DNA from 2 places in the Janibacter alkaliphilus genome. Region 2 is predicted to be linked to the other one. Evidence: predicted binding sites of a transcription regulator. Region 2 holds the regulator's gene; the other holds the start of a gene.
What was found. Region 2 encodes LexA, which represses DNA repair genes until DNA is damaged. Its sites were predicted from a motif close to TCGAACANNTGTTCGA; they were not measured.
Positions count from the first base shown of each region.

Region 1: the regulator LexA is predicted to act here: its motif matches at 1,890-1,905, upstream of BJY28_RS07945 (HNH endonuclease signature motif containing protein).

Region 1 covers NZ_JACBZX010000001.1:1,635,787-1,640,058, reverse strand. The annotation lists gene BJY28_RS16615 (NADH-quinone oxidoreductase subunit C) at 1-113, opposite strand, end outside; gene BJY28_RS07960 (NADH-quinone oxidoreductase subunit B) at 106-696, opposite strand; gene BJY28_RS07955 (class I SAM-dependent methyltransferase) at 761-1,456, opposite strand; gene BJY28_RS07950 (NADH-quinone oxidoreductase subunit A) at 1,456-1,812, opposite strand; gene BJY28_RS07945 (HNH endonuclease signature motif containing protein) at 2,050-3,513, shown strand; gene BJY28_RS16845 (DUF4870 domain-containing protein) at 4,034-4,272, shown strand, end outside.
Region 2 covers NZ_JACBZX010000001.1:2,249,476-2,253,747, reverse strand. The annotation lists gene BJY28_RS10860 (LysM peptidoglycan-binding domain-containing protein) at 116-538, opposite strand; gene BJY28_RS10855 (M24 family metallopeptidase) at 774-1,982, opposite strand; gene lexA (transcriptional repressor LexA) at 2,171-2,908, shown strand; gene BJY28_RS10845 (glutaredoxin family protein) at 2,975-3,406, shown strand; gene BJY28_RS10840 (NAD-dependent protein deacetylase) at 3,466-4,272, opposite strand, start outside.

The DNA of each region.
Region 1 (4,272 bases), 610 kb from region 2:
TCGGTCTCGTCCACCGCGCTGAGCCAGTCGAAGAAGGTGTATCCCTCGTCCCGGGCGGCGGCCACCGCGCTCACCCAGTCGGCGAGCTCGACGTCGAGTCGCCGCTCAGCCACGGCGGTCCCCGTCCTGGGAGGTCGGCGGGCGGACCAGGTCGCGCTGCACCTCGCCGGCACCGGCCGCCCGGTGCCCGGCGAAGCGGCGACGGTCGCTCTGGGTGTCCTCGTCGGCGATCCGCTGCTGCAGGGTGAGGATGCCGTGCAGCAGGGCCTCGGGCCGGGGCGGGCAGCCGGGGACGTAGACGTCGACCGGGATGAGCTGGTCGACCCCCTTCGTCACGGAGTAGGAGTCCCAGTAGGGGCCGCCGGAGTTGGAGCAGGCGCCGAAGGAGATGACGTACTTCGGCTCGGGCATCTGGTCGTAGAGGCGGCGGACGGCGGGGGCCATCTTGTCGGTGACGGTGCCGCTGACCACCATGAGGTCGGCCTGCCGCGGGCCGGAGGCGAAGGGGATGACGCCGAGGCGGATGAAGTCGTGCCTGGCCATCGAGGCGGAGATGAACTCGATGGCGCAGCAGGCCAGCCCGAAGTTGAAGACCCAGAGGCTGTAGCGGCGGCCCCAGCTGAGCACGACCTTCATCGGCTTCGGGGCGTGCGCGGCGACCGGCCCGACTCGGGGCATGGGCAGGTCCGTCGTCACGCGGGTCACCCTAGCGAGGGGGACCGACCAGGGTGGGCCGGTGCGGGCGAGCGCCGGTGAGCGGTCAGCCGGCGCGGCCGAGCGCGAGGAAGAGGCCGAACTCGCGGTCCTCGCCGTCGACCTCCTTCGTCATCGTCGTCCCGTCGACCACCCGGACGTCGCCGAAGCCGGCCTCGCGCAGCGCGGCAGCCATCTCGTCCCGGCCGAAGCCGTGCGGGCCGTGGAAGCCCTCGCCGTGGAAGCTGCCGTCCTCGGCGTCGAGGTCGGCGATGGCCACCCAGCCCTCGCAGATCTCGCGCAGCGCGGCGAGCACCCGCGGCACGTCGGTGACGTGGTGCAGCGCCTGCAGGCTGACCACGAGGTCGTAGCGCTCCTGCGGCACCGGATCGGTCGCCAGGTCCAGGCGCAGCGCGCTGATCTGTCCGGGCTGGTCACCGATCCGTCGCTGGTTGACCTCGGTCATCCCGGCCGAGGCGTCGGCCAGGGTCACCGGACCGACCCGGTCGGCCAGCGCCCGACCGAGCAGCCCGGTGCCGGCCCCGTAGTCCATGACGCGGTCGTCGCGGCTCAGCGGCACCTCGGCGGCGATCCGGTCGGCGATCGCCTCGGCCCGCTCCACCTTCGCCGGGTCGTCGTCCCAGGTCTCGGCGGCCTCGTCGAAGTAGGCGGTGCCGTAGACGTGCTCGTCGTCGTGCGCGTGCGGCTGGTCGTGGTCGCGCCGACGGTGGTCGTGACCGTGGTCGCTGTGCTGGTCGTTCATCACGTCCATCTCAGCAGACCGCGGCGCACCGCGTGCAGCAGCCCGACGAGGACGATGCCGACGAAGATCCCCACCTCGACGAGGCTCGCCGGGCCCAGGTCGGTGCGCAGCACCAGCGCCCACGGGAAGAGGTAGACCGCGTCGACGGCGAAGATCACGTAGAGGAAGGCGTAGGCGAGGTAGCGCACCCGGGTCTGCGACCAGAGGTCGCCGACCGGGTCGACCCCGGACTCGTAGGTGGTGAGCTTGGCCGGCGTCGGCGCGGCCGGCGCCAGCGCACGGCGAGCCAGCGCGCCGCCGAGCACGACGAGCAGGCTCGCGACCAGCACGCCCGCGAGGACGACGTATCCGCTCACGGGCCCAACCTAGCCGCGGACGGCCCCGGCGACCACGGCTCGGGTGCGCCCACAGATCCGGCACAACCTCTTGCCTGTCGAACACATGTTCGATAAAGTATGTCCATGACAGCGACCGCCACCCCTCCGCTGACCGGGCTCCGCCCGGGAGGTACGGGTGCGGCGCCGCCGGGTGCAACGCCGCCGACCGAGGCGTCCCGACCTGGACCTCGGATCTCTCCGCCAACACCCGATCCGATGGAGCAGCTGGAGGCCGCGCTGGCAGCGTGCGACACGGCCCTCGGCGCGGCCATGGATGCGATGAACGACCCACGCCTGGCCTCCGGCGGGTCGTCCCTCCCCCACCCGGGATCCGGCATCCCCTCGGGCGAAGGGTGGAGCGGGGCGAGAGCGAGGGCCCTGCTCACCCGGGTGGAGCGGCTGGGTCGGCGCACCGACGCGCTGCGCCTGCGGCTGGTCGACGCCGCCGACCGGGCCGGGGTGCCCGAGCGCGGCGGTTTCACCGATGCCGGGTCGTGGACGTCCCGGCACACCCATCGCGACCGTCGGCCGGCGGCGAGCGACGCGAGCCTCGCGGCAGCGCTCGGCCAGGGCGGACCGCCGACCGACGACACGGCCGGCACGACGCCGGCAGAGGCCGCCGAGCTCGATGCGGGAACCACCGACGAGCCCGAGACGCCGGGGCGGACGCTGACCGGCCAGGCCCTGGACGCCGGGGACATCTCCGTCGCGCACGCCCGGGTCATCACCCGCGCGCTGGACGACCTGCCGGCCAGCGTCGACGCCACCGGGCGAGCCACCTGCGAGAGCGAGCTGCTGAGAGCCGCGCGGACCGTCACCCCGGCCCGCCTGCGGCACGTGGCCCGCCGGGTGCTGCAGCACGTCGAGGGCGACCGCGCCGCGGTCGACGCCCACGAGGATGCGGTCCTGACGCGTGAGGAGGACGCGGCGCACGACCGCGCCGAGCTCTGGATCAAGGACAACCACGACGGCACCATGACCGGCCACTTCACGGTCCCCGCCCTCGCCGGTGCCCAGCTGCGCACGGTCATCGACGCGATGACCGCGCCGAGGCGCCGCACCGGCAGCGCCGGCAGCACCCCCGGCATGTCCTGCGACGAGGGCCCGGGCGACGTGGGCTGGAAGCAGCGCCAGCTCGACTGGCAGCACCGCCGCGGCCTCGCCCTCACCGAGCTGCTCGGCCACCTGCCCACCGACCACCTGCACGACAAGGCCACCGCCACCGTCCTGGTCACGCTCGACCTGGCCACACTCACCGGCGAGCGCACCGGCGCCGCGACCACCGACACCGACCACCCGGTCAGCGCCGGCCAGGCCCGCCGCACCGCCTGCGAGGCCGGGATCATCCCCACAGTCCTCGACGGCGACAGCCTCCCGCTCGACCTGGGCCGCCAACGACGGCTCTTCTCACCCGCCCAGCGTGCCGCGCTCGCCACCCGTTACCGCACCTGCGCGGCCGACGGCTGCGAGCGCCCGTTCGCCTGGTCCGAGATCCACCACCTCCAGCCCTGGCACGCCGACGGGCGGACCGACCTGGACAACGCCGTCCCGCTCTGCGGCACCCACCACCGCTGGATCGACCGCACCGACATGCGGCACCGCGTGCATCGCCACCCCGACGGGCGCGCCAGCATCACCTTCGGTGACGAACCAGAGCGACCGGCAGCTCCGCCCGGGTGATGGCCGTGGGCCCATCGAGGGCCGCGCGACCAGAAATCACGCCGCAATCTCAGCGTTCGCTCTGGTGACGCCACATCGAGATGCGAGTGCACCGTCTGTCGCATCACCGGGGGCCGGCCCTACCTCCGGCCGGGCGTGAGCCCTATCGCCATCGCGCACCGGACGCGGGACGATGGATGCGTCGTTCACCACTGGAAGGGGTACTCGACATGACCGACCAGCAGCCTCCCCCTCGCCCCGGCGAGACGCCCGGTTCCGCCGAGCCGACGACTCCGGTGCCGCCGCCCCAGATGAGCGCCCAGCAGCCGGGAACGCCGCAGCCAGGCGACCAGCCCGGAGGCCCCGCGGCAGGGTCCGCCGGCCCGCAGCCCGGGCCTCAGCAGCCGTCCAGCGCCGGGGGCCCGAGCGGCCCGCAGCCCGGGCCTCAGCAACCCGTCACCGGCGCCGGGCCGGGCGTGCCGCCGCCCGGTTACCAGCCGACCGCCGGCGGCTACCCGCCGCCGACCCTGCAGCAGCGTCGGTGACGCCCGAGGAGGAGCGCAACCTCGGGATGATCGCCCACCTGGCCCCGGCGATCCTGCTCCCGCTGAGCGCCGGCACCGCCGGCTTCGTCGTCAGCCTGGTGATCTTCCTCGTCTACAAGGACCGGGGGCCCTTCGTCCGGGCGCACGCGGCCAACAGCCTCAACGTGCAGATCATCACGGGCATCGTCCTGCTGCTCTCGGTGCCCCTGATGTTCGTGCTCATCGGGTTCATCAC
Region 2 (4,272 bases):
GCACGACGAGGGGCCGGTCACCGTGACCGGTGACCGACCCCTGTCATGCGGCGCACGGGCAGCCTGGACCCGGGCACCTGACGCGGCGCCGCGGGTCGAGGGCGGCGCCGCGGGCTCAGGCCGCCGGGATCACGAGCTCCTGGCCGGCGTGCACGTGGGCGCTGCCGAGGTCGTTAGCCACGACGAGGGCAGAGACCGCCTCGGCCATCGGCAGGTCCGGCAGCTCGGCGCGGGCGATCTCGCCGAGGGTCTGCCCCTCCGTCACCGTGACGACCTCCGGGGTCGCGGTCGCGCCGGCCGGCCAGGCGGCGACGGCGCCGGTGGCCAGGGCGACGCCGAGCACCGCCGACGTCAAGACGAGGCGACCGCGCCGGGTCACCCGCACGGTCGGTGCCGCGGCGGGCGTGACCTGCTCCCCAGTGGGCAGCGAGACGAGGTGGCGCCGCCGCACCCCCGCCCGGTCGGCGGGGTGCCCGGCAGGCACGGGGCGAGCGGTGGCGAGGCTGTGGCTGCTGGCGCTGAGCGCGGTCGCGGTCATGGCTTCCTCCAGGTGGCGTGGTCCGGCACCGTCCGACATCGAACGGACGTTCGAGCGAACAGGTGTACGAGTTGTAGCACGCACGTTCGACCCGATCAACCGCGACGTCGAACAGACGTGCGGATCGTGACCGGTCCGAGATCGTGGTGCGTCCATGCCCTGAAGTCGACCATCGACCACCGACAGCCCTCTGACCTGCGCAGACGCAGGGCAGCTGCGACCGCAGGATGAGCCCTCAGACCCGGATGAGCCCCCGCGGCAGGCTGGTGAAGGTCTCCACGCCGGTCTCGGTGATCCGCACCGACTCAGAGACGCCGTAGCCAGCGCCGGAGATCCACATGCTGCAGATGACGTGGAAGGTCATGTTCGGCTCGAGCACCGTGGACTCCTCGCTGCGGATGCTCATCGTCCGCTCCCCCCAGTCCGGCGGGTAGCCGATGCCGATGGAGTAGCCCAGCCGCGAGGGCTTGGTCAGGCCGTGCTCGGCCAGGGCGAAGGTCCACGCCTCGGCCAGCCGCGAGGCCGGCACCCCGGCGCGGGCGGTGTCCAGCAGCCGCTGCAGCCCGTCGGCGACGGCCTGCTCCAGCGCCACCACCTCAGGGGCGGGCTCGCCGAGCACGACGGTCCGGGTGAGCGGCACGTGGTAGCGACGGTGCGCCCCGGCCAGCTCCAGCAGCACACCGTCGCCGGCCCGGAAGCGGCGGTCGGTCCAGGTCAGGTGCGGGGTGTCGGCCGCCTCGCCGGTCGGCAGCAGCGGCACGATCGAGGGGTAGTCGCCCCAGGCGTCGCCGTCGCCGAGGGCCTGGGCACGCATGATCTCGCCCGCCACGACGTTCTGCGGGACGCCCTCCCCGATGCTCCCCAGGGCGGCCTCCATCGCCTTCGTCGTCACCCGGGCGGCGGTGCGCATCAGCTGGATCTCCCGGTCGGACTTGACCGCGCGCACCCAGTTCACCAGCTCGAAGCAGTCGACGAAGCGCCACTCCGGGATGGCCGCGACCAGCGCCCGGTAGGCCTTGGGCGAGAAGAAGTGGGAGTCCATCTCCAGCCCGACCACGCCGTGGATCCGCCCGACGAGGCCGCGCCGGCGCATGTCGAAGGCGACCCAGTCGAAGGGGTGGAAGTGCGGCCGGTGGATGTGGTTCTCCGGGTAGCCGACGATCTGCTCCAGCGGCAGCCAGGCGGTGCGGTGGGCGCCCTGGGCGTCGATGTGCCGCGCGTAGAGGACGATGTCGTCCTCGGCCGGGACGACGAGCACCTGCGGGGTGTAGAAGGACCAGGCGTCGTAGCCGGTGAGGTAGTAGAGGTTCGCCGGATCGGTGACCAGCAGCGCGGACAGCCCCTGGTCGGCCATCCTGGCCCGCACCCGGGCCAGCCGCTGGTCGTACTCGCTGCGCGGGATCCCGGTGTCGGACTCGGGCGTGGTCTCGGGCGTGGCGCTCATCGGCGGCCTCCTCGGACGGTCCGGGCCGCCGGGCGTCGGCGGCGTCGGGCCCGAGTCTGCCAGCGCTGCACCGTCGTGCCACGGGGGCCCGGAGACCGCGTCAGACGCCCCGACACGCTCGAACAGATGTTTGATATGTGTGTTCGAGGTGCCTAGGCTTGAGCGCAGCCACCAGCGAAAGGGTCGAGATGAGCGACGACAACATCCACCGCCTCCCGGAGCGGGACACCGGTGACGGTCTTACCGTGCGCCAGCGGCGCGTGCTGGAGGTGATCCGCAGCGCGGTCGCGGCGAAGGGGTACCCGCCGAGCCTGCGCGAGATCGGCACGGCGGTTGGCCTGACCTCCCCCAGCTCGGTGGCCCACCAGCTGGCCTCGCTGGAGCGCAAGGGGTACCTGCGCCGCGACCCGAACCGGCCGCGCGCGATCGAGGTCATCGACCCCGACGCCGGCGCCCCGGCTCCCCCGCCCGCCGACATCGCCGGCCCTCGGGGCGGCGCTGCGCTGGACGACGATGACCACGACCCGACCGGCCAGGGCGACGCCCGGCCGGACGCCAGCTACGTGCCGGTGCTCGGCCAGATCGCCGCCGGCGTGCCGATCATGGCCGAGGAGAGCGTCGAGGACGTCTTCCCGCTGCCGAAGCAGATCGTCGGCGAGGGCTCGCTCTTCCTGCTCAAGGTCGTCGGTGACTCGATGGTCGACGCCGCGATCTGCGACGGCGACTGGGTGGTCGTGCGCCAGCAGCCGCAGGCGGACAACGGCGACATCGTCGCCGCCATGCTCGACAACGAGGCGACGGTCAAGACCTTCAAGCGCACCGACGGCCACGTCTGGTTGCTGCCGCACAACCCCGCCTTCGACCCGATCGACGGCGACCACGCCACCATCCTCGGCAAGGTCACGGCGGTGCTGCGGCGGGTCTGAGCGGCCTGTCCGAGTGACGCGGCCTGCTGTCTGAGTGACTTCGAGCGACCTGGCAGGCTGTCCGTCATGACGCGTTGGCTCCCGCCGGTGGCGATCCTCGTCGGCACCGGCCTGCTGGTGGGCCGGTCGGTGGCCGACGGCCAGCCCGGCTTCATCATGCTCGCCCTGGCCGGTCTGGCGCTCGCCTGGTGGGTCTCCCCGCTCAACGGCATGCTCGGCCCGAAGCACGCGGCGGTGACCGCGGACCCGGCGGCGCACCGGGTGGTCGTCTACTGGCGGCCCGGGTGCGTCTACTGCCTGCGTCTGCGCGGGGCGCTGGGGAAGTACCGCTCGCAGGCCACCTGGGTGAGCATCTGGGCGGACGCGGACGCGGCCGCCTACGTCCGCTCGGTCAACGACGGCGACGAGGTCGTGCCGACCGTGGTCATCGACGGGCAGGTGCACACCAACCCGGACCCCGAGATCGTCCGCGCGGCGGTCGGTGCTCCCGCCCGCTGAGCGGTCCGACCCGCGCGGTCGGTGAGATCTCGGCCCGGATCAGCCGGCCGTAACCAGGCTCAGCCGAGGCGCTCGACGAGCCCGGCCAGGGCCGGCGCCAGCTCCGTGTCGATCCGCAGCGTGGCCAGCTCGTCCCCGCGGGTCGGCCCCCGGGTGAGGATCACCACCGGGATCCCCCGGGCCGCGGCGCGGCGGACGAAGCGCAGCCCGGACATCACCTGCAGCGAGGACCCGAGCACGAGCAGCGCCGGTGCGGCGTCGGTGAGCGCGAAGCACTCCTGCACCAGCGGCTTGGGGACCGCCCCGCCGAAGAAGACGACGTCCGGGCGCAGCATGTCCGACCCGCAGACCAGGCAGGTCGGCGGCACGAAGCGCTCGACGTCGACCTCGTCGAGGCGGATGTCGCCGTCCGGCCGGATCTCGTCGCTGTCCACCTCGTAGCCGGGGTTGAGCGCCCGCATCCGGGCGTCCAGGTCCGTGCGGGCGCTGAGGTCGCCGCAGCTCATGCACACCACCCGGGACAGGCGGCCGTGCAGGTCGATGACGTCGGTGGTGCCGGCGGCCTGGTGCAGGCCGTCGACGTTCTGGGTGATCAGCGAGCCGATCGCGCCGAGCCGCTGCAGCGCGGTGACCTGACGGTGCCCGTCGTTGGGCCGGGCCGCGGAGAAGCGCTGCCAGCCGACGTAGCTGCGCGCCCAGTAGCGCTGCCGCGCCTGGCTGCTGGCGACGAACTCGGACAGGTGCATCGGCGTCACCCGGCGGGTTCCGTCCGGGCCGCGGTAGTCCGGGATCCCGGAGTCGGTGCTCATCCCCGCCCCGGTGAGCACCAGCGCGGGGCGCTCGGCCAGCACCGCCGCCGCGGCGTC